Regions from separate parts of the Ruegeria sp. CDSA236 genome, predicted to be linked through region 1. Evidence: riboswitches for the same ligand, from Rfam matches in the RefSeq annotation. Region 1 holds a riboswitch; each other region holds the start of a gene.
What was found. A riboswitch is a leader RNA that binds a small molecule or an ion and turns the genes downstream of it on or off. The one in region 1 is predicted to bind cobalamin.
Positions count from the first base shown of each region.

Region 2: another riboswitch for cobalamin. It lies ahead of AC2FLB_RS03680 (CbtB domain-containing protein); the one in region 1 lies ahead of AC2FLB_RS13170 (hypothetical protein).
Region 3: another riboswitch for cobalamin. It lies ahead of AC2FLB_RS03610 (DUF1636 family protein); the one in region 1 lies ahead of AC2FLB_RS13170 (hypothetical protein).

Region 1 is NZ_JBXWPG010000007.1:133,233-144,484, reverse strand. It holds gene nudC (NAD(+) diphosphatase) at 1-492, opposite strand, end outside; gene AC2FLB_RS13190 (5'-nucleotidase C-terminal domain-containing protein) at 688-2,529, shown strand; RNA gene ffs (signal recognition particle sRNA small type) at 2,569-2,667, shown strand; gene rsgA (ribosome small subunit-dependent GTPase A) at 2,826-3,854, shown strand; gene AC2FLB_RS13175 (alpha/beta hydrolase family protein) at 3,876-4,739, opposite strand; cobalamin riboswitch at 4,879-5,098, shown strand; gene AC2FLB_RS13170 (hypothetical protein) at 5,182-5,586, shown strand; gene AC2FLB_RS13165 (protein-tyrosine phosphatase family protein) at 5,588-6,088, opposite strand; gene AC2FLB_RS13160 (DNA polymerase III subunit gamma/tau) at 6,245-7,996, shown strand; gene AC2FLB_RS13155 (YbaB/EbfC family nucleoid-associated protein) at 8,140-8,484, shown strand; gene recR (recombination mediator RecR) at 8,549-9,142, shown strand; gene AC2FLB_RS13145 (hypothetical protein) at 9,242-9,829, shown strand; gene AC2FLB_RS13140 (ribonuclease T2 family protein) at 10,199-10,828, opposite strand; gene AC2FLB_RS13135 (DUF1013 domain-containing protein) at 10,959-11,252, shown strand, end outside.
Region 2 is NZ_JBXWPG010000001.1:719,402-730,653, reverse strand. It holds gene AC2FLB_RS03725 (OpgD/OpgG family glucan biosynthesis protein) at 1-8, opposite strand, end outside; gene AC2FLB_RS03720 (OpgC family protein) at 5-1,222, opposite strand; gene AC2FLB_RS03715 (tetratricopeptide repeat protein) at 1,257-2,627, opposite strand; gene AC2FLB_RS03710 (CaiB/BaiF CoA transferase family protein) at 2,809-3,993, opposite strand; gene AC2FLB_RS03705 (thiamine pyrophosphate-binding protein) at 3,980-5,599, opposite strand; gene AC2FLB_RS03700 (DUF302 domain-containing protein) at 5,677-6,135, opposite strand; gene AC2FLB_RS03695 (DUF1636 family protein) at 6,204-6,617, shown strand; gene AC2FLB_RS03690 (hypothetical protein) at 6,614-7,108, opposite strand; gene AC2FLB_RS03685 (CbtA family protein) at 7,175-7,873, opposite strand; gene AC2FLB_RS03680 (CbtB domain-containing protein) at 7,878-8,048, opposite strand; cobalamin riboswitch at 8,086-8,294, opposite strand; gene cobF (precorrin-6A synthase (deacetylating)) at 8,338-9,081, opposite strand; gene cobA (uroporphyrinogen-III C-methyltransferase) at 9,074-9,802, opposite strand; gene AC2FLB_RS03665 (cobyrinic acid a,c-diamide synthase CobB) at 9,799-11,121, opposite strand; gene cobM (precorrin-4 C(11)-methyltransferase) at 11,108-11,252, opposite strand, start outside.
Region 3 is NZ_JBXWPG010000001.1:705,812-715,308, reverse strand. It holds gene AC2FLB_RS03635 (precorrin-2 C(20)-methyltransferase) at 1-316, opposite strand, end outside; gene AC2FLB_RS03630 (precorrin-8X methylmutase) at 313-942, opposite strand; gene cobG (precorrin-3B synthase) at 942-2,069, opposite strand; gene cobN (cobaltochelatase subunit CobN) at 2,066-5,359, opposite strand; gene cobW (cobalamin biosynthesis protein CobW) at 5,363-6,418, opposite strand; gene AC2FLB_RS03610 (DUF1636 family protein) at 6,421-6,795, opposite strand; cobalamin riboswitch at 6,890-7,096, opposite strand; gene AC2FLB_RS03605 (hypothetical protein) at 7,579-8,559, opposite strand; gene AC2FLB_RS03600 (hypothetical protein) at 8,711-9,082, shown strand; gene AC2FLB_RS03595 (hypothetical protein) at 9,079-9,497, shown strand, end outside.

The DNA of each region.
Region 1 (11,252 bases):
GCCGCAACGAGCGCAAAACCTATGGGTTTCATGCCAGGCGATGACCGCCTTGGCGGAAGCCGAAAGTTCGGCATCACGTGGGGAAAGGCGCGCCATGATGCGGCGCAATTCGACAAAAACCTGACCTTCAGGCAAATCCGGGTGCTGTTGCTCTGATCGGTCGAAGAATGCTCCAAGCTCGGACAGGTCAACGCCCTCGGGCATCCAATCGGATATATCAAAGGCAAAAACCGGAACCTCATCCGAGAGACCAAGCAATACTGGCGCTGGGACGATCCCACCGGGACCATTTGCGATCAGCTCGTGCAAGACAGGTAACAAGCAGAGTTGATCAAGGGCCTCTCCTTGAACCAGCAGCTTTCCGCGCCACAGCAACAGGCATTTCGCTTTCGGATGTGCTCGCGCTGCTGCCATCGCGTCGACGTCTCCACGAAGATGTGCGGCACGATCCAGCCCTGATCCACCAAACGTTACCTGTTCCGCGTTCTTCATTTAAGTTCCTCTGGTTCGCCTGCACAGGGCTGCCATGACAGCTTCGGTGTTGCAACGACAATTCCACGACCGAAAACCGAGGCGATCCCGTCAAATTACCGCAAGTGCATAAAAAAATTTGCACTTACTATGCTTTTTGTTGAAGTTGTTATTCATAAAACTGCCAAAAGTAGAGTATTGAAAACAATTTCGCATTTGTCTGATCAGTCTGTAGGTATCCGGATTTTGGCGACCACCGATCTGCACATGAACCTGTGCAGTTTTGATTATTACGCGGATCAAGACGAACCTACGATCGGATTGACCCGAACGGCCAGCCTGATCCGGCAGGCGCGGAACGAGGCTGAGGCAGACGGAGATATCGTCTTGCTCTTCGACAACGGAGACGCTCTGCAGGGTACACCGTTGGGGGATTGGGCTGCCGATCCCGCCAATGCGCCGCACATCCTGATGCAGGCCTTCGGCAGCCTGGGATATGACGCGATTGGCCTGGGAAACCACGACTTCGGATTCGGGCTTCAATTCTTACAGCACGTTATCTCTGACGCCCCCTGCCCTGTGCTCAGCAGCAATGCCTTGCGCACGAATGGACCACAGATCTGGCAAGATCATGTCATTTTGCACAAAGAGATCCCTGGCGCGCCGACACCTATGGCCCTGAAGATTGGTGTATTTTCGGTCCTCCCCCCTCAGACAGCACAATGGGAGGCGCACAAGCTGCACGACACCCTTACCACTCAGGACATCCTGACTTGTGCGGCAAACAAAGTCAGAAAGCTCCAAGACGAAAATTGCGACCTGATCATCGCGTTGGCCCATACCGGTTTCGGACCGGACACGTCACAACAGAATATGGAAAACGCGATTATTCCGCTGGCCGAAATCGAAGGTATCGACGCAATAATTGCTGGCCATTCCCATTTGACCTATCCCGCCAAGGCCGGCTCTGAAAACACTCTGGTGCATGGCAAACCAGTTGTCTTACCCGGAACGGCCGGATCGCATCTGGGGGTGGTCGACCTGAAACTTCACTCGGCAGAGCGCGGCGGCTGGACCGTTGGCGAAGCCCGGGCGGCGCTGCGACCGATATCTGCGGGGCGTCCCGACGAAATCGTATCACTGGCGCCCGAAGATCCGGAATTGTTGCATCTCTTTTCCTCTGGTCATGCCGAAACCCGCAGGCGAGCGGGCCAGCCGGTCGGCCGCACCCCGCACCATCTGCACAGCTATTTCAGCTTTTGCACCGAGGACCGTGGGCTGAGGCTGGTCGCCGCCGCCCAGGCTGCCGCGTTACGTCTGTGTATGTCCGAAACCGACCTGGCAGATATTCCGATTTTATCGGCGGTTTCACCTTCGAAATTCGGCGGTCGGGCCGGGCCGCGATTCTATACGGATGTTAAGCCTGGCGAGATATTCCTGCGTAACGTGGTTGACCTGCATGTTTTTCCAAACGAATTGCAGGGTGTCATTGTATCCGGTGACCAAATCGTGGACTGGCTTGAGATGTCCGCAGCTGTTTTCAACCAGATTTCGACCGGATCTGCATCCGAACTTATTTGCGAAAATCGGGTGGGTCACAACTTTGATGTGCTATACGGGCTGTCCTGCATAATTGATCTGACACAACCTCCGCGTTTCGACGATATGGGCACCTTGATCAACGCCGAAAACCGGCGCGTTTCAGAGGTTCTGGTCGGTGCCACCCCCATTGCACCGGATCAGCAATTTGCCGTCGCGCTTAACAATTATCGCGCCAGCGGGGGCGGGCATTTCCCATTTGCGGGTAATGCGCAACGTATCGACATGCCCATCCTGCCGGTCCAGCAAGCCCTGCTGGATTATCTGTCAGGCACCTTGGTCAGCGATCCGCTGGAAGAGGCCCAGGAACCCTTCAGGATCACCAGTAACACTGGTACGCAAGCGATCTTACGCACCGGTCCAAATGCCCACCGACATCTGCAGGACATTCAGGAATTTGATCCACAAGTCCTTGGAACCGACGAAAATGGCTTTTTACGGATTCTTCTGACCTTCTGACGGGTTGTGTTTTTCCGGCCAACTGCCTATATCCACCCTCGAGAGGTTGGCGCGGGCGAGCGCCTCGCCAACCTGGTCAGATCCGGAAGGAAGCAGCCACAACGAGCCCCGCTTGGGTCGATGTCCAACCTCTCACTTACGCGCAACGACTGCCGCAGGAGGGACTTTATGATTGTAGCAATGACCCTTCGGGCAGAGCGTTTCCGGGACTAACCCCCGCTCTTGCCTGAACACGTTACCGATGGGTGCGCGCCTGCCACCCTGATGGTTTCCTGTATCTGAACACAGGCAGAACAATGTCCAAAACACTTTCGGACCTGGGATGGTCCTCTCATTTTGCAGCCCAACATGCTGTGAACCCTACCTGCACACCGCATCGCATCAACGCCGTCCATCGTGATCGCCTGATCGGCCTGAATGCGCTTGGCGGCACATCTGATCTGACCCCTGACCGATCAACCGGCGAATTTGCGGTTGGCGATTGGGTCCTTGCGGATGATCAAAACCGCATTCGGCATCTTTTGGAGCGCAAAAGCCTCTTGCAACGCCGGGCCGCAGGCACCGGTGCGCAGGTTCAGCTGATCGCGGCGAATGTGGACGTGCTGTATATCGTCAGTTCCTGCAATGCCGATTTCAATCTGGCACGGCTAGAGCGTTATCTGGCGCTGGCGCATCAGGCCGGGTGCTATCCGGTTGTTGTCCTGACCAAGGCCGACAGCTGCCCTGACCCAGAGAGCTATGCCAGTCAGGCCAGTTCGCTGGCTCGGTTTCTGACCGTTCTAACCGTCAACGCGCTGGAGGCGTCAGAGATTGATCCGATCCTGTCCTGGTGCCCTGCCGGGCAAACTGCTGCTTTGGTCGGCTCATCCGGTGTCGGCAAAACCACATTGGCGAACGCCATGACTGGTCAGGCCGGGACAACGGCGGGGATCCGCGAGGATGACGCACGGGGTCGCCACACCACGACCCATCGTGCGCTTCACCCGATGCGAAACGGGGGGTGGCTGATTGATACGCCAGGAATGCGCGCCCTGCGTTTGATGGATGCCCAAGACGGCGTGGATGAGGTTTTCTCAGACCTTCTGGAATTGGCTGCGACCTGCCGGTTTTCAGATTGCCAGCATCAGGCCGAACCCGGTTGCGCCGTGCAAGAGGCGATTGCCGATGGCCTGCTCTCGCCGGACCGGCTGGAACGCTGGAACAAGCTGCGGCGCGAGGATCAGAGGAACTCTGAAACCCTTGCGCAATCCCGGGCGCGCGACAAAGCCTTTGGTAAAATGGTGCGGTCTGTCATGCATGACAAAAAGTCTCGCAACAGACCCTAACGGGGACGGAAAAGCGCGTCTTCAGGCAATCAACCGGGGCCAAAGCGCCTGATTTCTGCGGGCAAAGGCACCGATATGACCGATCTCGGGCACTCCGATCTCTTTCGGAGACAGCAGATGCCGCCGCGCCTTTGGTCCATACAGATCGGCAAGCCGCCAGACAGCGTCTGGCGGCACCATCTGGTCGTCCTCGAAGGTGAACAGGTCCACCGGCGTATTCGATTGCGCCCATCTCGCTTCGGGCAGAGCGTCACCGATCTGCGGCACATAATTCTGCGGCGCCGTGCACCAGCTACGCCATTGCCAATAGACCGGACCAGGCAAATCGGCACCGATCCCCACCGCTTTGCCCGGCAGATAGCCCAGCGCATTCACTGCCAGACGCCCATGCACATGCCAGAACATCCACGCCAGCCCGCGATAGGGCCAGGGATGGTCGGACAGAGTAACCAGCCCCGAACATACACAGATCATCCGGTCGATCTGATCAATGTCTGGCTGCACCGGCCCCAGCAAGCCGCCAAGGGAATGACCGATGCTCCACTGCAAAGCGTCCGGGAACCGCCTGCGCATCTCAGCCCGTGCGGCGGGCATGTCGACCAAGGCCCAATCCGCCATGGTCACCTCGGAGGTTTTGAGTTTGTCGCGCAGCGAATGCCCGAAATCGCTGTAGTCATAGGTCAAACAGGCAATACCCTGTTCGGCGGCCAGCCAACGGGCAAAATGCTGGTAATATTCGCGCGGCACTGCAGTTGCGCTGTGAATCACCACGGCGATCTTCGGCTCGGTTGCAGGCAGATACAGCCGTGCCGACAGGCTGGCAGAGCCTGAGGCAAAGTCAAAGTCAAAGTCCTTAGTCTGGACGCAGGGCGTGGTATCAAGCATGGCGCCTCCGACAAATTCTGAACTACTCGGTTCACTCAACAATCGGCCCGATTTCGGCCACCAGAGTCAAGATTTCATCAAGATGACCAAACGTCCGGTTTGCACCCCAACAGGTGGCTTGACTCGGGGTCTGCATAGCCGCTAGCGATGTGGTGATGGTTCTTGCCCCGGAAATGGGGCGGGATGAAAAGGGAACACGGTGCGGTCTGCCCCGGCGATGCCGGAAAGGGCCAACTCCGCGACTGCCCCCGCAACTGTAAGCGGTGAGCAATGCCGAAATACCACTGGCCCCAGGGCTGGGAAGGTCGGCAAAGCGACGACCCGCAAGTCAGGAGACCTGCCATCGTATCGAAACCGAAACTCGGGCGGGGTGTCCGGGCAGGTCGTCAGCGCGCTGTCACACCTGATCCTCACCCTTCGTCCTGCGCGCGGAGGGCGCATTATGATCTGGAAGACAAAGACACATGAATTCACCGCAACCGTCTGTCAGAGGACCGGGAAACCCTGCCCCGCCCTTGCCCGAATGGCACGCGCCATGGCCGAGGCGATGGCGACGGCAAGGCCTGCGACATCCAAAACATTCGAGGTCGAAGGTACCAGCGATCTGACCCATTGCACCGAAGGCTGCACGGCCCGTTTTCGGGCCCAATCAGAACAGATCAGGGTCTATTGCGGCACCAGCACAGACACGCCGACAGAAAAGCTGGACGCCTATGGCGACATGATGTTCGGGCCGGAGTTCACCCAGAAATCCGCTGGTTTTCTGTCAGAACCACCCTGTGCGATGCTCGACGTTTCGACCCTGCCGCCGCGCAGCGACAGTATTCCGTATCAAGTGTCTGCCTGATTCAAGGAAGGGTTCGGGCCGGCAACCCGGCCCAGTCCTTTTGCGCGTCGGTTTCCACCGCGCAGGGCCGAACCGCACGCAACCGCCGAAGCGCTTGGTCAGGCGCTTCGCCGCATTCCACCATTAGCCGCATCACAACCATCCCCGAGCGTCCGCACCCACCGCGGCAATGCACCAGCACCTTGCCGCCACTGGCAAGGACATGTCGGACGGCTGCGCTGGCTTGCGGCCAAAGCGCCTCAACCTCAGGCGTGGGGGCGCCGAAATCGGAGACCGGAAGGTGGACCCAGGCAACCCGTTCGCACTGCAGGTCCGCCTCGAATGAACGCGCGCCGGAATGCTGGAACTCATCCAGAGTAGTCATCGAGATGACCAGGTCCGGCGCCCAATCCCGGATTACTGCGAAATCCCCAGCATAATCGCCCGTGACACCCGGCAGTGGGCACAGAGCGATCTGCCCTTTGCCCAATCCAAGAGGGTGAATTGCAAAACTCTCCAACACAGCTCCTTTTCCTGCATCACCACATGGGGCTAAAGCCCCTCATGATTTACCGGCTCTGATACAACTTGCCAAAACGAAATTCCTTTTCGCGCGCGGTGGACGCGGACGGCGGGGGTCTCTACGCTGCAAACCTGACACGAATCCAACAGAGCAGACATGACCGACACGCCCAGCCCCGCCTATCAGGTTCTCGCGCGGAAATACCGCCCGGAAACTTTTGCTGACCTCGTCGGTCAGAACGCAATGGTGCGCACGCTGAAAAACGCGTTCGAGGCCGACCGGATTGCACAAGCCTTCATCATGACCGGCATCCGCGGCACCGGTAAGACAACCACGGCCCGGATCATCGCCAAGGGCATGAACTGCATCGGTCCTGATGGGCAAGGCAAGCCCACGACCGAGCCTTGCGGCCAGTGCGAACATTGCGTCGCCATCATGGAAGGTCGCCATGTCGACGTGATGGAAATGGACGCCGCCAGCCGAACCGGCGTGAATGATATCCGCGAAATCATCGACTCGGTCCGATACCGCGCCGCCAGTGCGCGCTATAAGATCTACATCATCGACGAGGTTCACATGCTTTCGACCAGCGCGTTCAACGCGCTGCTCAAGACGTTGGAAGAACCTCCTGCGCATGTGAAGTTCATCTTTGCCACGACCGAAATCCGCAAAGTCCCGGTGACTGTTCTGTCGCGGTGCCAACGATTTGACCTGCGCCGGATCGAACCCGAGGACATGATTGGCCTGCTCAATAAGATCGCAGCGGCTGAGAAGGCACAGATCGCGGATGATGCCCTGGCACTGATCACCCGCGCGGCCGAAGGGTCGGCGCGCGACGCAACTTCGCTGCTGGATCAGGCAATCAGCCATGGGGCCGGTGAAACCAGCGCCGATCAGGTGCGCGCGATGCTGGGTCTGGCCGACCGAGGCCGGGTATTGGACTTGATGGAAATGATCCTGCGAGGGGATGCAGCAAACGCGCTGACTGAATTGGGCGGGCAATATGCCGAAGGGGCCGATCCGCTATCCGTGCTGCGCGATCTGGCCGAAATCACGCACTGGGTTTCGGTTGTGAAGATCACGCCAGACGCAGCCGAGGACCCGACGGTTTCCCCCGATGAACGTGCTCGTGGTCAGCAAATGGCCGAGGCCCTGCCAATGCGCGTTTTGACCCGGATGTGGCAGATGTTGCTGAAAGCGCTGGAAGAGGTATCGGCCGCGCCAAATGCCATGATGGCTGCTGAAATGGCCGTTATCCGCCTGACCCATGTTGCCGACTTGCCCAGCCCCGAAGAGCTGATCAAGCGCCTGCAGGACAACCCGCCACCGCCTCCGAATGGCGGTCCTGGCGGTGGTATGGCCGTGCCCTCTCAGGCTCCGGTACAAGCGGCATCATCTTCTTACGTGTCCGCAACTAGCAGCCCCGCCGGCGCGCCTTCGGCCGCTCTGGCTCATGATATCCAATCGGCGCTGGCACGGTATCCGAGTTTTGACCACGTGGTTGAATTGATCCGCACCAATCGGGATGTGAAACTTCTGGTCGAGGTCGAAAACGGGGTGCGGCTGGTTTCTTACCAACCGGGGCGGATCGAATTCACCCCGACACAGAACGCACCCACAGATCTGGCAGCGAGACTGGGTTCGTCGCTGCAACGATGGACTGGCAACCGCTGGGCTGTGTCGATTGTGGCCGATGGTGAGGTTGCGACCATCGCCGAGATTCGAGACGCCGCCGAGCTGGCGTTGAAAGCAGAGGCTGAGAAACACCCGTTGGTTCAGGCGGTGCTCATGCAATTTCCGAAGGCACGCATAAAGCGGATTGAAACACCGGAAGAACGTGCCGCCAAAGTGGAAACCGAGGCGCTGCCCGAGGTCGAAGACGAATGGGACCCGTTCGAGGAAGACTGAAACCGTCCCATCTGACCCAACTGGAAGCCTCCCGGGCCCAACGGGAGGAAAGGCCTTGACGACGGGCGGGAGCCAGCTCGGCCCTTGTGCCGCGCCGACCGCGCCCGTATTTAGGCGTCAAACCGGATATTAGGAGAATACCGATGCTCAAAGGACTCGGCGGCCTGGGTGACATGGCCAAGATGATGAAATCCGCGCAGGATCTACAGACCAAGATGACGGATATGCAGGAAGAGCTGAATACCATCATGGTTGTCGGCGAATCCGGTGCAGGGCTGGTCAAGGCAACAGCCACGGCCAAGGGAGAGCTGAAAGGTCTCGATATCGACCCGTCAATCTTTAACGGCGACGACAAGGAAGTGGTCGAAGATCTGATCCTGGCCGCCATCAAAGATGCTCAGGCCAAGGCCGCTGAACGGTCGCAGGCTGAGATGGCTAAGCTGACCGAAGGTATGGGCCTGCCCGCAGACATCAAGCTGCCGTTCTGATAGGCACTCCTGACGAAATACCGGCCGGGCCCAACTGCCCGGCCCTTATGCAGGAGCAAGCGCGGTGAGTTCGAACAGCGATATCGACAATCTGATCGACCTGATGGCCAAACTGCCGGGCCTCGGCCCACGTTCGGCCCGTCGCGCAGTGCTGCATCTGATCCGCAAACGCGCCCTTCTGCTGACACCGCTTGCGGACGCAATGCAACAGGTTGCCATCACTGCCCGTGAGTGCCTGAATTGCGGCAATGTAGGCACCTCGGACATCTGTGATATCTGCGATAGCGAAGTCCGCGCGACCGGAGAGCTGTGCGTCGTCGAAGACGTCGCCGACCTTTGGGCGATGGAACGCGCCGCAGTTTTCAAAGGCCGCTATCACGTGCTGGGCGGCACCTTGTCGGCGCTGGACGGGATAGGCCCGGATGAGCTGCGCATCCCCCGCCTCAAGGACCGGGTCACCGCAGAGGGGATCACCGAGGTCATTCTGGCTCTGAACGCCACCGTCGACGGCCAGACCACCGCTCATTACATCGCCGATCAGTTGGAGGGACAGGTGCGCCTGACGTCGCTGGCGCAGGGTGTGCCGATTGGCGGCGAGTTGGACTATCTGGATGACGGGACAATTACGGCGGCGCTGAGGGCGCGGAAGGAAGTATAAGTTCAATAATTGAAAAAGGCTGGGTAAGTAAGCGCACCTTGTCCATCGCCTAGACTTCTCTTAGGACTTTTCCTGAAATAGTTTTTTGGAATAGTATTTATGCAGCCCAAAGAAGACGAACAACAAATTTTCGTAGTTGTGATTGATGAAACTTACGGAGATTCCGAAGAAAGTTGGGAGGAAAGCGAACGATACAGGCGCGATCTCGAGACCGAGTTCTCTGCCGACTTCATCGAGGCAAACGTTGGGCCGGGCGCCGACATCCCAGCGTTTTTGACAATTATTGCAACTTCCACTGTCCCGGTTTGGACTTTATTGCTGAGCGCCTTTTTTCTGGGGAAGCCCATAAACGAGAACCTTGAAAGTTGGGGGGAAATTGCGAAGAAAATTAAGAAGTTTTTTGGTCGACCGGTGCTACTCGCTCGTCACGGAGCGTCTGTCCTCGCTGTAGAGGCGGTGATGGACGATATTGGCGGTATGCCCAAAACTATTGAGCTTCTGAGTTATCGAGTTAGGCATATTGGAGACAACGAAAGCTTGGAACAGATGCCAAGAAGCGATCAAATATCGGAAAGTCCAGACACACTCTACCTTGGCTACCTTGTTCACATTTTTGAGATTGAAGCTGATGCGATTCAGTACCGCGTTCGCGTTGATGGCAAGAAATGCGAAGTCCTAAAGCTCTGAGAGTGCATCTTAAGTAAGCAGCAAAACCTCCCAAATCTAATTTTCTACCTCCTGATGATTTTTTGGCCTCTGTTGGCTAGAATCTGACAATGAAAGCCTTTCAATTATTCGTCCTGGGAGCATCAGTGACCCGCCTTCTCGCCCTCACCCTCGCCACCTTCACTGTTGCCACCGCGGCGCTCGTGCAGGACCTCGCCGACAAAGGCATTGTCGACGGCTGGAACATCATGATGGCCCCGCGCTAGGACACGGGTGCCTCATCCAGTCGATCTATCAGGACCTCCCGGTCGTGCGGCTGGGCTATGACACGCTGGAAGCGACCGTGTTTTCAAGACGCGCATTCGTTAGCGCGACTGCCATCCGAACCCTCTATCGAATCGGATCAAAAAGCGCGTCTTTGGCCGCGCAGTCCTTGATCACATCCCGGCCACAAGGCACCGGTTCAAGATCGCGGGACAGGCACAGGCGCACCTCTTCGATATAGCCTTGTTTGCAGGTGACGGTGATCATGTCGCGCTCCAGCCCCGGATTGACCTTTAGAAACGCTTCTTCCACGACAGATGCGGGCAGTTTTACAGATGTGTCCAACTGGCGGAACACCTTTGGACGCTCGACCGACCCATAGGCCTGCCGCGACAAGGTGTAATAGTCCGAAGCGCTTAGGCCCGAGCAGGTGCCGTGCTTCTTCCATTGATGCCAGGCAAGGCCGGAACTGCCTTGAATATCTTCCATTTCACGGGTCATAGTCCGCGTCGGCGAGGCCTCGGCCGTGCGGCAATAAGATGGCCAGCCCTGATGGAATTGCGGCCAAAGCCCGTGTAGAATCCAGCCGTGATCATGCCGTACATCACACTGATCCGACCCACGCGCGTCGCCTTCGCGCGCGCACCAGTTCGGCGACCAGCTCAGCGCCAGGACATAGTAGTCGAACGCGCCCGGTTTTTCACCCTCGGCCAGCGCCGTCATTGCACTAAAAACCCATAGAACCAGCCAGCGCATTCGCCTCTTCCCTTCTTGCCCTGCCGCGACTATATACAGCCCAAGTTCCCCGACAACGGAAACCTGCCCCAAGATCACGGGGCCGCCGAATTCCGGCGACGGGAAAGATGTATGCATAGGAGACGGGCTGATGGCAAAACCGCTTATGGCCAAGGCAACAGCCGTATGGCTAGTAGACAACACAACGATCAGCTTCAAGCAGATCGCGGATTTCGTAGGAATGCACGAGTTGGAAGTGCAGGGCATCGCCGATGGCGATGTGGCCGCTGGCGTCAAAGGGTTCGACCCGATCGCCAACAACCAGCTTACGCAGGAAGAGATTGACGTGGCGCAGGGCAACCCGCTGCACAAGCTGAAGCTCAAGTTCAACCCCGCTGCCAGTGGCGAGGAAAAACGTCGTGGCCCGCGCTATACCCCGCTGTCC
Region 2 (11,252 bases), on a different contig from region 1:
AATTTCATTTCTTTGATTTCCAGGGTTGTGACTTAAACCACGCGGCCAAATAGGCCACGCTGATGATCATGGCAAAGCCAATCATATTAGCGACAAAGACAGTGGCAAAATCCCGCCCAAACAAATCGAGCCCAACGCCGATAAGTCGTGCTGCTGCCATGGAAAATACGAATACGGCAAGTGATTGCTGACCCACTTTGGTGACCAGGGTCAGTACGAATTGCCAGGCTTTGGCACCTGCGCTCTGACCGGTTGCGATCAGGCGATGTCCATGCTCGCCAGCAGCGACCCAGCCCAGATAGGCCAGCGACAGGAAATGCATGTAGCGAAACAGACCGAAATCGGTCTTGTCGCGGAATTCCTTCGTGATGGGCCAGACTTTGCGGATTTCATCGGCCAAGTCCGGGGCTGCGGCATTCACCCATGTGAACACTTTCCACGACCCGAAGGGCATTGAAAAGATCAGGAACAGCGCCGCTGCCCAGATCAGCGTTTTTGACACCGGAGGGGCTGGGATCCAGCCGCGCATGAATGCAAAGCCAGTAAAGAACAGCAACTGCCAGCCAAAAGGGTTAAAGAACCACTGACGATCCGACCAGGGCTCGGCAGGCAGGTCCAGAATGTCGGTCTGCGCCACGAGCCAGATAGCAACGGATGTGGCTGCAACTGCCCAGAATCCGATGCGGGACAGGCCCATGAACAGCGGCATCATTGCAAGAACCACCAGATACATGGGTAGAATGTCGAAATAATTCGGCACGTAGGTCAGGGTGAACAGGCCGACGATCTGCGGCGCAGGATCATTGAAGAAATGCTGCAGGTTCAGGGACGAGATGTAGTTCTTCTCAAACAGGCCTGTTTGATTCAGCGCAGCCATCGTCATCGCGACAAAGAAGAACAGGCCGATATGCGCCCAGTAAACCTGCCAGATCCGGTATGATACCCGCGCAGTGCCCATCCACCAGCCCTTGCGCAGGAACGCGCCGCCAAAGGCGATGGCCGAGGCCATGCCCGAACAAAAAACAAAAATCTCGGTTGCATCCGAAAAACCAAACCGGGCAGGGATCCACTTGGCCCAGGGGTCGTTGGGAATATGCGCAATCAGGATGATGAACATCGCAATTCCGCGATAGAAATCCAGACGCGGGTCGCGCGTACTAACAGGGGCGGCCGAGGTGGCTGCCACAGGTGCAAAATCAGAAGCGGGCGATAGAGTCGCCATACGAGTTCTGTCCTTCTTCAGTCTTTTTGTTTTGTTATTCTGCCGGAACGCTTTGTGCGTCTTGGTTATCGCGGGCCGCATCGATCAATGCGCGGCGCGCCATAGCATAATTGTCCTCACCCCCGGCCCGCTTGGCACGGCGGTCGTCTAGAATGCGCTCGACAGCATCCAAACGGCCGGCACGCAGGCCGGAATCAATAGTGATGCGCTCGAATACATCACGTTGGGCGTGGCTACCACCGGCCAGTTGCATTCCGTCCCGTGCATTCGACAGGAAATCAAATGCTTCGCCGTAAAGGCCGTCGCCAAAAGCTTCAAGCCCTTTGGCTGCGGCAATACCGGGATCCGACATCCGGATCGGAGTGTCGCCCTGATTGCGCTGGGCATCTTTCTGGATGCGCTGCAGCATTTTGCCGGTCGCTTCGGTCCGGTTGTCGCCGGTCAGGGCCAGCAGATAGTGAAGATCGGCGAAGATCAGGCAGCCATCTTCGGTCCGGGCGGCGCTGAGGTCGGCCAGTTCCTCCCAGCGGTTTCCAACTTTGACGCCCTCAAGCTCGAGCCGGGACAAAAGCGACGTGGCATTCGATATGTCTCGGTAATCGTCGGTTTTGTCCTGCCGGACATACTGGTCATACAGTTCCATAACCTGATCGACCTGGCCCAGGTCCAGATGCATCAGCGCCTTGTGCCACCAGACATGATAGCGAAAGTTGTTGCAATGCGCCCAGGCATCCTCGCGTCCGGCCAGCCAATCAAGACCTTGCTGCGCATTGCCGGTCATCTCGTGCACATGGGCCACTGCGTGCAGACCCCAGGCATCATCCGACACCATCCACAGTGCCTGACGTCCGGCGATTTCGGCTTTTTCATAGGCACCGGTTTCCTCAAGCGCGAAGGAATGGCACCCCAAAAGATATCCGCGGCCGGCGTGGTCGGGTTCATAAGCAGGCAGGACACGTTCGATCGACCGTCGCATACCAGCGGCATCTCCCAAGACAAACCGTGTTGCATGGCTGAGTTTCATCGCCAGCGAGTCCTGTGGGTGGAGGCGCAGAATTTCTTCAAACTTCTGGATTGCATGTGAGGGCAGGTCGGACAGGTAAAGGGCCAACGCGTCGACATAAAGCCGCTCGCGCTCAGTTACCGGTTGGCGATCCATAGCGGTGTTGGCAGCATTCAACGCTTCCGCTGCAACTGGCATCATCTCGCGCCGACCCAGCAAGACCAGGAACAGGCCTTTGATGGCGTGACCAAGCGCGAAATCGGGCTCAAGCTCTAGCACTTTGCCCAGATGCTGGGGTGTGACAGCTGAATGCGCCATGAAACCAAGCAGAACACCATTCCACGCCTCGACACTGGCCGAATGGCAAAGAGTGTTCATCTGTCCGAAAACATCTTGTTTCATGCGCGGGATCCAATCCATTTGCGATTTATTACTTTATTCGATTTAGCAGAGAGTCAGGCGGGGTCGTATCAGTATCGGCCCTGCTCTCGAATTGGTGAAAAGCTGTGTGTGGAAAACGTGAAAAAATCCGCCGATTCAACGGCATGTTTCAGCAATATGCCGCCTAGTAAGGCATTGTGTTTCAATCTTCAAATGGGTTCTTAGCGTTCAGGACTGCTGCAGTGTCCGCTCCGAACTGTGGCGGAGCCGTCCGGTAGGTAACCGGTGTCCGCGACAATTTCAGCGGGTTTCCGATCAGTTTTACCTCGGCCGGGGCGGCCTGCATCGCGATCTGCATTTGCCGCGCCGCGACCTGCTCGGTGTCAAAAACCTGATCCAGGGTCTGGACCGGCCCAACTGGTACTTTGCGTGCCTCAAGTTCTGCGATGACGGTTGTGGTGTCATATGACTGAACCGCAGGGCGCAATAGAGCGTTCAACGCATCCCGGTTTTCCAGCCGCGCCGGATTCGTCGCAAAGCGGACGTCATCCGCCAGATCAGGTTGGTCGATGAATTCGCAGAACCGGCGGAACTGACTGTCATTACCTACAGCAAGGATCACATGGCCATCGGCGGTTTCATAAACGTCATATGGAACAATATTTGGATGACCATTCCCACGGCGTTGTGGCACATTGCCGGATGTCAGATAATTCACGCCTTCATTGATCAGCCACGCAATCTGGGAATCGACCAGAGCCAGATCAATTTGCTGTCCCTCTCCGGTCTGGTCCCGATGGCGCAATGCTGCCAGAATGCCAACGCAGGCATACATACCGCACATGACATCAGCGATACCAACTCCAACTTTCATCGGCGCCCCTTGGGGATCGCCGGTCAGAGACATGACACCGCCATAGCCTTGCGCCATCAGGTCATATCCGGGCTTTGATGCGTTAGGCCCATCCTGCCCATAGCCTGAGATCGAACAATAGACGAGGCTAGGGAATTCCTGCGAGAGCGATTTGTAATCCAGCCCGTATTTCGCTAGCCCGCCGGGTTTGAAATTCTCGATCAGGATGTCCGCAAACGAGGCCAGCCGCCGAATTTCCGCCTGACCTTCGGGTGTGGTTATGTCGATGGCGACTGATTTCTTGTTGCGGTTGGCTGACATGAAATAGGCACTAAGATCCGATGGAACCCCGTCGGCATCTGCGACATAGGGTGGGCCCCACTGGCGCGTGTCGTCCCCTTTAGTGGCAGGGTTTTCGATCTTGATAACGCTGGCACCCAAATCGCCCAGCAACTGTGTGCAGGTCGGTCCGGCCAGAATGCGGGACAGGTCCAGAACCTTGACGCCCTTCAGGGGTCCTTCAGATCCGGCCATCATATCCTCCGCGATCAATCTCAGCAGCAATTACGGTGAACCTATCAGACTTGGTTGCCGCTTCCAGAGCATCCCTCAGTTCGGCGCGGGTGCGCACCGTGTGACCATTCCCGCCGAAGGCCCGGCCCAAAGCTGCAAAGTCGTGGCGGTCGAAATCGACGCCTACGTTCCCCATTTGCCGCTGACGCTGTTTCAATTCGATCAGGGCAAGGCTGGCGTCGACGAACACCAGGAAAATCGGGTTACCACCCATCTCGGCAACGGTCGACAGTTCTCCGGCGACCATCAGGAACCCGGCATCACCGGAAAAGCTGATGACCGGGCGCGTGGGTTCGGCCAGCTTCAGCCCGATGGCCATTGGCAGAGCGCAGCCCATGGTGCAGAGCGCCGAAGATTGGATCAGCCCGCGTTCTTCGGAACATCCCCACATCTGGCTGAGAAGGATGCGATGCGCGCCACTGTCAGCGGTGGCCAATGTCTCGGCAGGAAGAACCGCGCGGGTTTCCGCAATTACCGCGGCGGGACCCCATACGTCATCAGTAGGGAAGGCTCGCGCCAGGGCGGCCCGAACCTGTTCGGGTTCGCCGCCGGGCCAGGTGGCGCGGGCAGGGTTGCCCTTTGCAATGGCCTCGAGGGTCGCGCCGGTATCAGCCACCAGGTTCAACCCGGCCTGATGCATGTAGTGATCGTTCGGAACCGCCGAAATGTCGATGACGCGCTTTTCTTCGGGGTCCCAAATCTCGCGCCAGCCTGGGCGCATTTCGATCGGGTCATAGCCCAGACACAACACCAGATCGGCCTGTTCAACCAGCGGCACCAGATGGGTGTCAGCAAGCGGCGACAGGCCCGCGCCGCCAAGGCACAGTGGATGATCCTCGGGAACCACGCCCTTGGCCTTGTAGGTTGTCACAAAAGGAATGCCAAAATGTTCAAGGAACGCCTGCACCACATTGCGCGAGTCGTCATATAGAACATCCAGGCCGATAATCGCGATGGGCCGTTCGGCCTGTGCCACCCAGCGGCGGGCTTTTTCAACGCAATCCCCCTCGGGCGCGACGGCGGCAGGTTTGACAAGACGGCGGCGTTTGACATCGGTCACAGGCGCATCCGCAACCGAAATCGGCACGTCGATATGCACCGGTCCTGGGCGCGGTTGATTGGCCAGCGACACCGCTTTGTCTGCGATAATATCCGCGCCTTTGGCGGTCAGCATGAACGTCCCTTTGGTGATCGAGCGATAGACCCGTGCGTGATCCATGACCTGATGGGTGTATGTCAGCGCCTCATCTGCGTCGACACAGCCGGTCAGCACGATCATTGGCACCCGGTCCTGCAACGCATTGGCGACCACATTGATCCCGTTCATCGCGCCTGGGCCGAGTGTGGCCACCAGAATGGCCGGGGCGCCGTCGCGGTGATGCACCGCCTCGGCCATAAAGCCGGCCGCGTTCTCGTGTTTGGTCAGGTGAAAGGTTATCCCCGCCTTTTCCAACGCATCCACTAGGGTCAGCACCTCGCCACCTGGCATGCCAAAAGCGTGGCGGCAGCCAGCCTCATAAAGCCGTTGGGCCAGAATGTCCGCAGCGCGGGGCGACGAGTCCTGCATCAGTAAAGCTCCGAAAACTGTTTCAACGCAGATTGCGGAGGACAGACCCGGACGCAAGGCGCATCACGCCAGTGTGACTATTTGACAGCGGCTTCGGCCACGATCTGAAAGGTGTCATCCAATTCCTGGGCAATGTCCCTCAGGGGGTCTCCGCCCTCATAGATATAGGGCGCGAATACAAAGCTGGGCGTTTTATAGGATAGGGTGGCGGTGCCGTCCTCGTTTTCGGTCACGTAAAACCGGATCGGTGCTTCGATCATTGCGCGCACCGAGGTTTCCAGCACGCGCACCGCATAGTCATTGTTGAAGGCGCCGATCACCAGATTGCCTGGGATTGTAATTCCCCGCGCGGCGGCGGCTTTGGTGGGGCCGGCCTGCGTGACCACGATCAGACCGTTTGCCTTAACCGCCGATTTGGTGTCCGAGACTAATTCATCATAGCTTTTGCCCGTTGGATACACGGCCCATCCCGAGAGCGGTTCGTCGGCCCAGGCGGGCAGGGCCAGCAGGGCGAAGACGGTCCAAAGCAGTTTCATCCAGAGGCTTCCTTTTAAGGTGTCTGCAGGAATCCTGCCAGAAATGTGAGAACGTCGCACTCACAATCTTGTGTGCATTCGGGATTGCGCCGCGTCGCTTAAAGCCGCAGAAACGGGCGCAGGACGAAGGGAAAGGGCTGGTTCGGATGCGCCTGATGATCTGCAAAACCTGTGGCACCGCACGCGATCGGGCGGCCGAGGTGCAGGCTGTGAAGGACGCACTGAAAAGGGCTGGATTGACGGATCAGGTCGAATTGAGCGAACACGCCTGTTTCAGCGGCTGCGCGGAACCCACGGCGCTGGCTATACAGGCGCTGGGGCGCGCATCTTATGTGTTTTCGGGTGTCGATGTGGTGGCGGATGCTGCGGATATCGCTGAAACTTGCCGTACTTACCTGAACAGCCCGCAGGGCTGGATCGAAGACGCCCGACCCTGCGGGCGGCTTCGGATGTGTTTGCGTGCGCGTATTCCGGCGCTTTAGTCGACCTGAACCGTAACCGCAGCACGAACCGGCACGTTATCGACCGAAAGCGGGTTATGGCTGTTGGAATTCAGCGAAACCGAAACCTCGACCTCGCCTTTGGGCAACTGATCAATATGCATCCAACTGCCGTAAAGCCGGGCGAGCTTTTCTCCGTTGATGTAAACATGCGCGTGCCCTTCGCCTGCCATGTCTGCGGTCGATGCGTTCTGCGGTGCGAAGGTAAAGTTTTTTGGCATGACATGCAGGTTCCAGCCAGACATAGGATCCTGTGTCAGAGCGATGTCCAGTGTAGGTGCATCTGTGCCTGCCGGTAGGTTCAAGGCCGTGGAATGATCGTGGGCCATGGTCTCAGTGGGTGAGGCTCCGTGAAGAGACGGATCAGAATGGTCGTGGCCATCAAATGTGACGCCGTTTGCAGCAGCAATTACAAATCCTGTACCGCCGCCAAAGACCAGACCGATCACGAATAGAGCAAGTGAACGGGTCATTGTATTTCCTTGAAAACATAGGGAAACGCGCCAAGTTTACACCCGGCGCGTTCAATCTAAGTGCGATCAGGCCGTTGCTTCGGAATGTTGCGCTTCTTTCTGCCAGAAATAGCCAGCGAACGCGCCAACCAGAACCCATGCAACCAGACCGATTCCAAAAGCTCGTGCCGCGAACAACGCTCCAATTTCAGTCGGCACAGGGCCGGTGAAAACATCGGGCTCGGGTGCACCGATAAGATGTGGCACCAACAGAAGTACCGCGGCGATCACATAGCTGATCAGGTTACCTCCAAAGGCGATCAACCACATGGCGACAAGGGCTGCTGCAACTGTTGCGAACCACCAGACCTGACGCGCATAGACATCGGCTGCCGCGACACCCGGCACTTCGGGCGCAAGGGTGAAACCTGGTGCAAGGTGGAAAGCGATAAATCCGGCCAACCCCCAAAGAACGCCGGTCCGGCCATCAATCTGATGCCCTTGACCTTCGGCTACCGACATCAGCGCAACCATCACCAGCGCATAGCCGGTATAGGTCAGCATGGTAAAGATGACACTCAGCGCATCACGCGTCAGTTCAGAGAACATGCGCGGCAGTTCGGGATGAGCCGATACGGTCTCGGCCCCGAAATGCACCAGCTCTCCGGATTCATAAAGCTCGGCATGCAACAATACTGGTTGCACAAATACCAACTGCAGCAAGGCGGCAATCAGCCCCGCTGCAGCACCAGCGAACAACGCGCTGGTCAATATACGACTGAACACGGTCTTAGTGGCAGGGGAAGCCGGTCGCGTGACGCACGTCATGCGCTGCATCATGCAGGGCCGCTGCCTGAACGTGACCGGTCAGCGTAATGAGGCCCAGACCCAGAACCACTGCAAACATGACCGGAACAAAGCCTGTACGCGCGGCGGATGCTGTTTTCGTTTGTGTTGCCATTTTGTATTCTCCTCTGCCGCCGCACCCGACGGCCGGTGTTTCGTTTTTGCGCCTGGCAGGTCTCCTGGCTTGCGGGTCGATGCCTCTGTTCGCCTTCCCCCCGGAGAACCGGGAGTGGCTGGTTGAACAGGGGCTCTCCGCTTACAGTCGCGGGGGCGGCTTTGGAGTTGACCACCGAGGCAGTCGCACCAAATTCCCTCTTAGCATCCGGATTTCTCCGGCAGGACCAGACACCCCCATTTAGCCGCTATAGCTGTGGCGGTGCAATCATCATTTGCGACGTATTGTGTCAGATTATGCGCTTTTTCAGCAAATAAATATCCATGATCCAACCATGGTCGGCACGGGCATGGGCGCGGCGGTCCAGAATCTGCTGCGCAACCTCGGCCAAAGGGCCTTTGATCAGGATTTCCTCTTTCATGCCGACATATGCGCCCCACCAAATGTCCAAGTCTTCCATGTCCAGGTTTTGGAATGAACATTCACCATCCAGCATCACCGCCACGTTTTCTGCGGTTTCCGGCCATCCTTCGTCCCGGATGCGACGACCAGTTGTGACGATATAGGGCGCGCCCAGTTCGTTGATCGGAATCGCATGGGCCGCCGTCAGCGCTTGCAGCGCTGTGATGCCGGGAATCACGCGTGTTTCTGGCTGAGGGGTCAAACGTGCCGCGATTCGCAGCGAACTGTCATACAGCGACGGATCCCCCCAGATCAGCAGCGCCACATGACGGGCCTTCGGGTGGGCTGCGATGGCCTCCTGCCAGCGCAATGCAATCGCGTCGTGCCATTCGTCCACTCCGCGTAAATAGCCATCATCGGCACGGCGTTTGGGAATGTCGAAATACGCGATTTGCGGAGGAGTATCCGCGACCTGAGCGATGATCTGCTCGCGCAGCCCTGCCAGATCGGCCTTGTTTTCGCCCTTGCGGGGGATCAGGATCAGGTCCGCCGAACGGATCGCCTGCGCCCCTTGAAATGTCACATGATCCGGGTTGCCGGTGCCAATACCGATCAGCGTCAGGTCAATCATTTTCGAACTCTGCCAGAGGTCCATACAGGATCAGGGCCGGGGCGGTGCCGATCTCGGTTTCCAACTGCTGCGACAAGGCACCGATGGTCGAGCGTTGCAGCTTTTGTTCGGGGGTCGAGACGGATTCGGCCATCAATGCAGGCGTGTCCAGCGGTAGGCCGTGCGAATGCAGGGCGCCAACCAAAAGGGGAAAGGTGCGCTTGCCCATAAATACGACGGTCGTAGCCTGTGGATCAGCCAGTGCTGCCAGGTTCAGATCTTCGGGCAGTTTGCCACTGACATCGTGGCCGGTGACGAATTGCACGCGCCGCGCGGTCAGTCGCCGGGTCAGCGGAATGCCTGCCGCTGCCGCCGCCGCTACCGCCGAGGGGATGCCGGGGATGATTTCATAGTCGATCCCGGCCTCTTGCAGGGCCACCAGTTCTTCTTCAAGCCGGCCGAACATGCCGCCATCACCGGATTTCAACCGCACAACATGCTGACCGGTTTGTGCATATTCGACCAACAAGCGGCTGACGTGATCCTGCTTGGGCGAGGGGCGCCCGGCGCGTTTGCCGACACCAACCAGATCAGCATCCTCGCGGGCGTGGCTCAGGATCGGGCCGCTGCTGAGGTCGTCAAACAGCACCGCATCAGCTTTCTGCAACCTGTCTACCGCCTTCAGCGTCAGCAATTCCGGGTCGCCGGGGCCTGAACCGATGAAGGACACAAAACCACTCATGCCGAGGCCTCGGCGATCAGATGAAAGAATGTCCCGGTGACATTGCCTCGCACCGATCCGGTTTGCGGGCCTTCCGCGCCTTCGGCGTCGAACACGCGTGCCAGCGGCGCGTCAGGCTGTTCGATGATCGAGCAATAGTGGAACTCATGCCCGCGTAGCGCTGTGCCTTCGGCAAATCCAGCCATCGAGGCCAGTAATTCTGCCTTGCGATAACCCAGGTTGAACTTGCGCTTTTCATAGGAGGTCACAAGGCCCAGAAGTCCCGCCATTTCGTGCCGGGCACCCTCTTTGTCGATCAACGCCTGACCCAGCGCCATGTAGCCCCCGCATTCGCCATGCACAGGTCTTGTCTCGGCATGTTTGCGCAGCCCAGTCTGGAAGGTGTTGGCGGCGGCCAATGTGCCTGCGTGCAACTCGGGATACCCACCCGGCAGCCAGACCAGATCGGCATCCGGGGCAGGGGCTTCATTCGCCAGTGGTGAAAACGGTAGGATTTCTGCACCCGCCGCGCGCCAGCCTTCCAGCAAATGCGGATAGGTGAACGAAAACGCAGCATCCCGGGCCAGTGCGATCCGCTGCGCCGGAGGGCGGGGCAGCACGGCTGACGATGGCCTATTTGGGCTTGAGGAAGCCGCCCGCTTGATCGCCTCCAGATTGACATGTTCACGCAGGAACGCAGCATAGCCGACAATGGCGCTTTCCAGATCGGGATGTTCCACCGCCTGGATCAAACCCAAGTGCCGCTCGGGAAGTGTCAGGTCTCCGCGTCGTGGCAGAACGCCCAGAACCGGCAGGCCTGCACGTTCCATACCCAACCGAGTCAGACGCTCGTGGCGCGGGCTGGCGCAGCGGTTCAAAATTACCCCGGCAAAGGGCAGGTCGGGGTTGTACATCCGAAACCCCAGCGCCGTGGCTGCAGCTGATTGCGCCTGACCGCCGACATCCAGAACCAACACCACAGGCCAGCCCATACGCTGCGCGGTTTCCGCGCTAGATCCATGGCCAATCTCACCGGGTTTGGCGACACCGTCGAACAGACCCATCGATCCTTCGGCTACGACGATATCCGCGCCGTCAGCCTGTGCCGATATTGCGTTCAGCAGAGGATCGCCCATCGCCCAGCTGTCCAGATTGAACGAGGCGCGCCCAGCCGCCGCCCGGTGAAAGGCCGGGTCGATATAGTCAGGGCCGCTTTTGAAAGGTTGAACGGTCAGGCCATCCTCGGCCAGCGCACGCAGCAGGCCCAGCATCACGGTGGTCTTGCCAGTCCCCGAAGACGGTGCCGAAATCAGAATGCCCGGAGGGTTAGTCATCACCATGGCTCCAGCTTGACCAAGGGCTGTCCGCGCTTTGCGGGCGATACCGGCGGTCGTAATCCTTTGAATACAGGCAGCTTTCGCCAAACCCTTCACCAGCCAGTGCTGGACCCACCATGATCAGCGCTGTGCGT
Region 3 (9,497 bases), on a different contig from region 1:
ACAGGACCACCACGTCTTCGCCCTGATCCGACAGTGTCTTCAGATGCGCGGCACAATCTTCATAAAACGCCGAGAGCAGCTCATTGTACCGCGGATCACTCAATGGAATTTCTGTGGTCACGGGGTATTCCATCGGGAATTCCACCGCGCCTTCTGGGATCATGCCATTGACGATCTTGCGGGCCTGACCACTGCGACCCGGTTTGCGGAAAAAGGCCACGTGACGTGCTGTGCGCAGTAGGCGGTCGGCCCGGACGCTCATAAGGTCCGGATCGCCGGGGCCGAGGCCCACGCCGTATATCTTGCCCGCGTTCATTCGGCGCGGCTCGCGATGGCGTTGATGGCTGCGACTGTGATGGCACTGCCGCCGAGGCGGCCCTTGACGATGCAGGACGGCACTGGCTGCGCCTCCCACAGAGCGTCTTTAGATTCGACCGCACCGACAAAGCCCACCGGGCAGCCGATGATGGCCGCAGGGCGCGGGCAGTCGGGGTCTTCCAGCATGTTCAGCAGTTGGAACAGGGCGGTGGGCGCATTACCGATGGCCACCACGGCGCCTTGCAGATGCGGGCGCCACAACTCCAGCGCAGCGGCGGACCGGGTGTTGCTCATCTCGGCAGCCAGCGGACGCACACGTTCGTCGTGCAGGGTGCAGATTACCTCGTTTTCGGCGGGCAGGCGGAACCGGGTCACACCCTCGCTGACCATGCGGGCGTCGCACAGGATCGGTGCGCCGTCTTCCAACGCGGCACGGGCCGAGGTCACAAAACCGGTTGAGAAATGCACGAACTCTTCCAACCCCACCATACCTGCCGCGTGGATCATCCGAACGGCGACCTGTTCCTCATCGGCGTCGAACCGTGCCAGATCGGCCTCGGAACGGATGGTGGCAAAGCTTTGTTTGTAGATCGCCGCGCCGTCGGTTTCGTATTCATAGGGCATCAGGAGAAGTCCATGGTCATAAGTGTTTCGGGGCTTAACCCGCGCAGGTTTGGCTCATCTCCCGCGCGGCCTTGTTTGACAAGATCAAATCGACCATCGTGGCCGACCAGGGTGACATCAGCTGGTCCCATGCGCGCGCATCCTTTAGCACAGCCCGAGACATGCAAGTGGCCGGGAATACGCGAGGCCAGCGCGCGGGCGATATCGCGGGTCTCCACCTGCGCCTGCGGGCAGAGCGGGGCGCCGGGGCAGGCGTCAGTGGTCATCAGCGGGTCGGTGCCATCGGTGACGAACGCTGGGGCGGGTATCGCCGCCCCGCCTTCCATCAGGAACAGCCGCCAAGGGGTGACCCGCAGCGCAGAGGCACCGCAGGTCTCAATCAGCCCCGCAAGCCCGCGCGCTGGCAACTGACCGAACGCGGCTCCGTAAAACGCACCCAGCTCCACGATGCCCGGTTCAGGCAGAGCGCCAACATCACCCGGTGCGCTGCCTTGGCATTCTGACGGCAAATCCTGTGACGCAACCAAGCGGGCCATGCGCCGGGCCTCGGGAGTTTGGTGATCCGCGAACCATTCGGCCAGCGCGATCAGGTGGTCGATGGCGATTTTTTCGGTCACGCGACGCCCTGTTTCGGCGCCATCAGCGCGTAGGATCAGCCCGTCGGGGCCTGTCTCCAGCCGGATATCCGCCGAATCCCCGACCAACAGGCGATTTGGTCCGGTGTCGATGGCAAACCCAAACTTGGCTGGTAGCGACGGCAATTCACCCAACCGGTCGATCAGTTCCTGCGTCAGTCGTGCGGTAAGATCGCCGGATTGGTAGAGCGGCGTCACCAGAATATTGCGCCGCACCTCGATACCCGGTTCCGCATCCAAAAGGTTCAGCGCAGCGAGTTCTTCTAGCAAAGGTTGGTGATCGGCCTCGGCCACACCGCGCAGTTGCAGATTGGCGCGGTTGGTCAGGTCAATTGTGCCATTGCCAAACCGGTCGGCAAGTTCGCACAGGCCTAACATCTGCGCAGCCTCAAGGCGCGCCAGCCGCGGCCGAACCCGCACGACCAACCCGTCCCCCGACATCATCGGGCGATGGGCGCCGGGGCACCAGCCCTGAACGATCGGTGCACTCATCCCAACCCCTCCAGATCGGCTCGGATCGAGTTTCGGCGCGTGTTCCACAGGCCAGCCTCGAGCAGCGCACGGAACCGATCCTGCATGGCCTGATGCGCCTGTGGGTTCTTCTCTTGCAGAAAGGCATCAACCTCGGCGTTACCCAGTGTGGCATCGTGGTAGATGTCAAACAGATGCGGTGCAACGGTTCCCGACAGATGGGCAAAGCTTGCCATATGATCCAGCGTTGCCGCGATCTCGGCGGCGCCGCGGAACCCGTGCCGTTGCATTCCTGCGATCCAGTCAGGATTAGCCGCGCGCGCGTGGACAACGCGGCTGATTTCCTCAGACAGGGTTCGGGCGCGGGGGATGTCTGGGTTGGTATTGTCCAGATGGTACAGCTGCGCAGTACCGCCAGTGACTTTCTTGGCGGCGGCAAAACCGGCCTCATGCGTGGCATAGTCATTGGCCAACAGCAGATCGGTTTCGGTCAGGTCCTGAAGGTGAACAAAGCTATCGGCGTGGGCAACGCGTTGGGTTATACCATCGACATCCCGTGCAATTTGCTCGCCCTCAAGCGCAAAGGAACTGGCATCCAGCCAAGCCTGACCGGCCTGTGCGCGCGCTTCGTCCGTATAGATTTCGGATAGCTGCGTCATGTTCAGGCCATAGCTGCCGGGGGCGGGGCCATAGACACGGGCGGCCGGTGCCTGCCCGGCATATGGGTTCCAGTCTGCTGCCTCGTCCCGTTCACACAATGCTCGCACTGCCTGGCCATACAGCGCAGAAAGCGTCGGGAATACATCGCGGAACAGGCCCGAGACACGCAAGGTCACGTCTAGCCGTGGACGGCTGAGATCAGTGATTGGCAGCACCTCGATGCCGGAAACCCGCTCCGACCCCTTGTCCCAAACCGGTTTCACACCCAGCAGGTGAAGCGCCATGGCGAATTCTTCACCCGCAGTGCGCATCGTGGCCGAGCCCCAGAGGTCGACAATCAGCCCCTTGGGGTAATCGCCTTCTTCCTGCAGATGCCGCCGCACTAGTTCCTCGGCCAGTTTGACACCTTGGGTATAGGCCGCGCGTGTTGGAACCGAACGCGGATCGGTGGTGTAAAGATTTCGCCCTGTCGGCAGCACGTCCGAGCGCCCGCGATAGGGTGAGCCAGACGGGCCAGCCTCGATCCGTTTCCCGGCCAGTGCGTCCAAAAGTGATTGACGTTCCGCATGCGCCGAAGGCGTGGCATCAAAATTGCCGGTCACTTCGGGGACGCGGCCAAAGACGTGCAAGCCGTCGCCGAACTGGCTTTCTTTGATGTCGCAGACAAATCGGTCGATACGGGTGATCGCTTCGGCGGTACAGCTTGCCTGATTCAGACCCAGATCGCTTTCCAGACCAATGGCCTGCGCCTCATCCCGTATGTCTTCTTGTAGTCGGTCGCGGCGTTTGGGGTCCAGCCCGTCGGCGTTCGAGAATTCGTCCAGCAGGGATTCCAGCAGCACCATACGGTCCGGCGTGTCACTTGTTCGCATCGGGGGCGGGATATGGCCCAGTGTAACCGCGCCGATCCGGCGCTTGGCCTGTGCGGCCTCGCCGGGGTCATTCACGATAAAGGGGTAGATCACCGGCAGATCTCGGACCAACGCCTCAGGCCAGCAGTTTTGGGACAGGGTGACCGATTTGCCTGGCAGCCATTCCAACGTGCCATGCGCGCCGATATGGATCAGCGCATCCGCGCCATGCCCCTTACGCAGCCAGAGATAGAAGGCAACATAGCTGTGGCGCGGGGTGCGCGAAAGATCGTGATAGTCGTCATCGCGCAGCTCGGGCGTGCCGCGTTCCGGTTGCAGCGCGATCAGTGTCTTGCCCCTGTTCAAGGCGGTAAAGTGGAACGCACCATCGGCAAAAACCGGGTCGTCCTCAGGCTTGCCCCAGACGGATTGCAGATCCGTTTGCAACTGTTCCGGCAAGTCTGCCAGCGCGGTCTGATAGGCCGCGAGCGGCCAAGACAGTCGCGCATCCAGAAGCGTCTCGGCAATCGGCGCGCCAGGTGCGGTGTCATAGCCTTCGGCCTGCAGATCAGACAGCATCGCCTCGGCCGAGGCCAGCGCATCCAGGCCAACCGCATGGGCCATCTGCCAGTCCTTGCCGGGATAAGTCGACAGCACCAACGCTGGGACCTGATCTGGCTTGGGTTTGTCGCTTAGGCGCAGCCAGCCGTCCACCCGATCAATGATCGCCTCAACCCGTTCCGGCTCGGGGCGGTGGGCAAAACGGGAATATTCCAGATACGGGTCGCGCTTGCCCGGTTCCTTGAACGAAGCGATGCCCGCCGAAATGCGGCCATCCACCTCGGGCAGGACCACATGCATTGCGAGGTCGGCGGGGGACAGCCCGCGTTCCGCATCGACCCAAGCCTTGCGGCGTGCGGTGGACAAGGCGACCTGAAATACCGGCACATTGGCGGCGTCCAGCGGGGACGTTCCCGAGGCGCCTTTGCCCGAAAAGGAGGTGGCGTTGATGATTGCCGAGGGGGCCAGCGCTACGACCTGTTCGCGCAGCCAGTCAGCGGCGGTAGGGGCTTTGAGCGACGGCGCAAATAGGCCAACAGCCTGAAACCCACGCGCATGCAGACGGTGGATCAGGGCCGCGACCGGGGCAGTGTCTGCCGAGGTCAGATAGGCGCGATAGAAGGTCACGAGGATGCGCTTGGCATCACCGGCGAATGCGGTATCCGCCGGGATCACACCGCGATCCGGGCACCATACGCCACATTCCGGGATCGTCTTGGCCCCCATCACCGGGCCAGAATAAAGCCCCGCGGCCAGTGCCATTTGCGCCAGCGCAGCCTGCGCTGCGACCTCACCGCCTGTGTCGCAAAGATGCGCCAGCCGCCGCAGGGTTGAAACGGGCAGGGTAGAATAGTCATCCAGTCGCGTATCTTCACGTCCATCCGCAGGCAGCACAGCAACGGCCATGCCCTTGGCGTGGGCCAGTGCCAGAACCTGCTGCAACCCGTAGGACCAGTAGGGCACGCCACCGATCAGGCGGATCAGAATGCCTTTGGCGCCCTCCAGCGTCTGCTCGACATAGGTGTCGACAGAAAGCGGGTGCTTCAGCGCCGTCAGATTGGCCAGCCGCATGGTCGGCATCCGACCTTCGGGTCCACCACCACGATGCCAGCCTGCCGCGAAAGCGCCAAGGTCACTGTCGGAAAAGGACAGCACCACCAGATCCGCCGGGCTCTGGCCCAGATCGGTTGGGGTCTCCGTTTCCTCTAACCCGTGGCTTTCGCGGAAGACGACGTGCATGGCTTACTCGGCGGCCTCGGTTACACCCACGAGGATTTCGCGGATTTCAGCCTCTTTGATGTCGTCATGCTCGGCGATGACCACCAGACGCGAGCGACGCTCTTCACCTGGCTCCCACGGGCGGTCGTACTGATGACGCACACGGGCCCCGACGGCCTGCACCAAAAGGCGCATGGGTTTGCCGGTAACAGCGGCATAGCCTTTGACCCGCAGGATGTTCAGTTCATTCGCCAGACGTTCGATATTGGCGACCAGCTGGGCCGGATCGGTCTGTTCCGGCAGCTCGACAATGATGCTTTCGAAATCATCATGCTCGTGATCGTGGTGGCCATCGTGATGGCTGGGACGTGCCTCCATGTCATCTTCGGCAGCGGCCTCAAGCCCCAGCACAACACGTACATCCACAGCGCCTTCGGCCACTTCGACCACGGGCAGCGGGCGCGGAGCCTCTGCCGCGATGATTTCCTTGGCCTTGGCGACCCCCTCGGGGCCAGCAAGATCAGGCTTGGTCAGCAGAATGATGTCGGCGCAGGAGATCTGGTCCTCGAACACCTCGGATAGCGGCGTTTCGTGATCAATCGAGTCATCGGCCAGGCGCTGGGCATCCACCGCAGCGACATTCGGGGCAAAGCGACCGGCGGCCACAGCTTCGGCATCGGCCAGAGCAATTACGCCATCCACGGTGATTTTCGAGCGGATATCCGGCCAGTCGAACGCTTTCAGCAGCGGCTTGGGCAAGGCCAAGCCAGAGGTTTCGATCAGAATGTGATCGGGGCGCGGCTCTAGCGCCATCAGCGCCTCGATGGTCGGGATGAAATCATCTGCCACGGTGCAGCAGATGCATCCATTGGCCAATTCCATGATGTTTTCCGCCGGGCAATCGGGGATCGCGCAGGATTTGAGGATATCGCCATCGACGCCAACATCTCCAAACTCGTTGACCACAATGGCCAGGCGCTTGCCCTGCGGGTTCTGCATCAGATGACGCACGAGCGTGGTCTTGCCCGAGCCCAGAAAGCCGGTGATCACAGTGACGGGCAGTTTTTCGAGATTGCTCATATCTAAGCTCCAATCGGGGGAATGCGGGCCGCACAGTTTTTGCGGAAATGTTCAGGACGTTCGCGCCATTTAACGAGGCCATCTTGGGTCGCGAGATATTTGGTCGCGCCTTCAACAATGGTCTCGACATGATCGGTTTCATCGAGATGCTCATAGACAAAGGTCCAACGTTTGGGTCCGCCACGCAGCACAATCGAGCAGCCCTGATCGCAATTTGAAAGGCATTCTACTGCCTTCAAAGTGACGCCATCAGGAAGTTCTGCCTGCTCCAACGCCTTGTGCAGCAACGCCCCAGGACGATCTGCATCATTCTCGACGGGCAGGCCGCGGCGGCAGGTCGTGCACACCAGCAGTTCAACAGGTGTGGTCTCGGTCATGTCTCTCATCCCCCCAAATCCTCTTCGCGGGGGACGGGGTTTCATGCGGGCCACGTATTGCGACATGGGCCCGACACCGGATCACCCCGTCCGGTTTCAACTTCGGATGTTGGCAGGTCTCCCGGCTTGCGGATGTCAGAGGCTGGCCTCTGGCAGATGTCCCGCCTTCCCGGCCTGTCTGGCCAGTGGCTTTGGGCACCCTCTCCGGTCACGGTCGCGGGGGCGGCTGCGTTTGACGGTTGACCGCTGACGCATTCCCTTTTCATCTGCATGTGCAGACACCAACGGATGGGACATGCGGCACGGGCAGGGGGCTTGTCAAGCGCGGCAGACGCACGGAAATCATCGAGAATGGAAAAGCGACCTGCCAATGCCTGTCAGCGGCATGTTTGGTCAGCCATATGCAAAATGACCGCAGGCGAACTTGGGCTTTGCGCCTCGAAGATATCCAGACGAAAGGATTCGCGGGCCCGTTACTTCAAAGGGCATATCGCGTGGAATCGATAGAGCGGTCAAATTTACCGGCCGAGCCAGTGAGTTCACCGCCTTCTGATCAATCCGGTGTCAAGCTTCACTCAGCAGAGCACTGCCGTGGCGAGACGGCGTGTCGCAGGCTCGAAAAGCCGAATGCGAAGCAACTGTTTGAAAGTATTGGAGGCGAGTACCTGTTTTGAAATCGAACCCTGTCAGAATTAATAGATAATAAAAACAGATACTTAAACCCATCTCGCATTCTTCGTAACCAAGAAATGTTGCGGGATTTGTTGCGGGATTTTGGTCAGCTCATTTAGAGATCCAAATTTTGTCGTGCTGCTGTGGGTAAGTGTTTGCTGACGCTTTAACTTCGGACGAAACATAGCCTCTTTGAACCCGCTTTAAACCAGTCCAAAACTTTCGAATTTCCAATATGCGAGAGTTCTTTGAGTAGTCGACGTAATGATCTTCATTCTGACCGTCTTTTCGTCTCATAATGGAGGCGTGTTTAGGATAGTCGCCTTTGGCGATCTGTAACACATGGTCGGCGGAGTGGAGCGTGTTTAAAGCACCTTCCAAGACAGCCTCGGTAGCTGCCCTGAAGTCTTCGTGACAAAGTGCGAGGCACGAAATGAACCCTCGTGCAAAGAACTTCAAGTCCAAATGCTTAAAGCCCAATGCACTAACTTCATCTCTAGTGCGTCGTTTGAGTCTGTCAGAACTACAGAAGTCCTCGACCGAAATCTTAGGGTCAGTTGTAATTCGTAGGCGAGTCGGTGTGTCATCTCTGACGTTGTCCGTTGGTGACTGATTAAAGTCGCCGAATGCGAGAGTTCCCAGAGGCAAACGGTTGTGCAAAGCATGATTGCGAAGCTCGTACATAACTCGGTACTCAAGGCTGCCATCAAAAACAGAACTGAAGCTGCTTTGAAGGTCTATTTGTCTTCCAACAAGTTTAGAAAGCAAAGACATGCGCCTATGCAATTGTTCCTCGTAGACTCTAGACGCCGTAAGTACTGAGATCAGCTTAAGGTTCACATTTTGCCTAGCGTCGTCGAAGAAGTGATCAACGTCTCGTTGCATGTCCTTCTCGAAAAGATACCTAAGTCCGACGCTGATCAGGCTTTCTTCAAACTCGATGAAGGCATTTGCCAATAGGGTAAATGTGTCTTCTACGTCCCAAATTGGCTTGATGACATTCTTGGCATGAAGGATTTCATTGAAACGATCTTCGTCAATTTCGACAGCCATTCCCCCAATAAAACCTTCCGCGAGAAGAAACTGTGCCATGAAAATACCTGTTGCTGTCTAAGCGTTTGCGACCCAAAAATCCGCTCCATTTTAAATGAGAGCGAAACACGGATTTAGAGGGAACAAGTCCCCAAAAAGTCAACAAGAAACGTGTTGCGGGAAATGTTGCGGGATTTTGCAAAAAGTTAACGTGCGAAAGCCGGGCAACTATTTGAAATCAAACAGTATCAGATGGTTAGGTTTTTTCGGTGTTAACTTTTATGGAGGCGAGTACCGGAATCGAACCGGTGTACACGGATTTGCAATCCAGAAAGAGCGTAAGCGAAAACAACGGCTTAAGGGTGCAAAACACCCCCTGACAAAAAGTGAACAAAAAGCGAAAGTTTCAAAGCCAAATTCGCCGTTTCAAAACGAAAAAGGCCCCGTCACAGCGGCAACTGTGAACCGGGGCCAAATAGAAAAAGCCTGTCAGCTTTCGCAGTACGTTAGCATGAGCAAGCGCCACACCGCAAACGCTCAGTCGGCTTTTTCGCGGCCGTTGACCGGTGAGGTGGTCCAATGAGCTGGCGCATCGCAAATGAATGCGCCGAGCGCCGCTTTGGCAGTGCCGCACGCAAGCAGATCATCATGTTTCTGGCCGACAAGGCGAGCGATGATGGCTCTGGTATCTGGTGCTCCAAGGGGACTATCCAGCGCCACACAGAGCTCAGCGAGAGCACGGTGAAGCGCACGATCATCGACTTCCTGCGCGAAGGCATTCTGATCGAGACAGGGCGGCGGCATTGCAAGAACGGCTACACCGTCATTTACCGCATCGTTCTGGAGCGCGTGGCCGCGCTCGAACCCACGGCTGAGCCCGACATCGAGACGGGGGTCACTGTGAACCCCGTCCAGCATGACCCCGGTACGGGGTCCACGGTGAACGGGGTACGGGGTTCACGGTGGACCCCAAACCATCCTAAAACCATCCATAAACC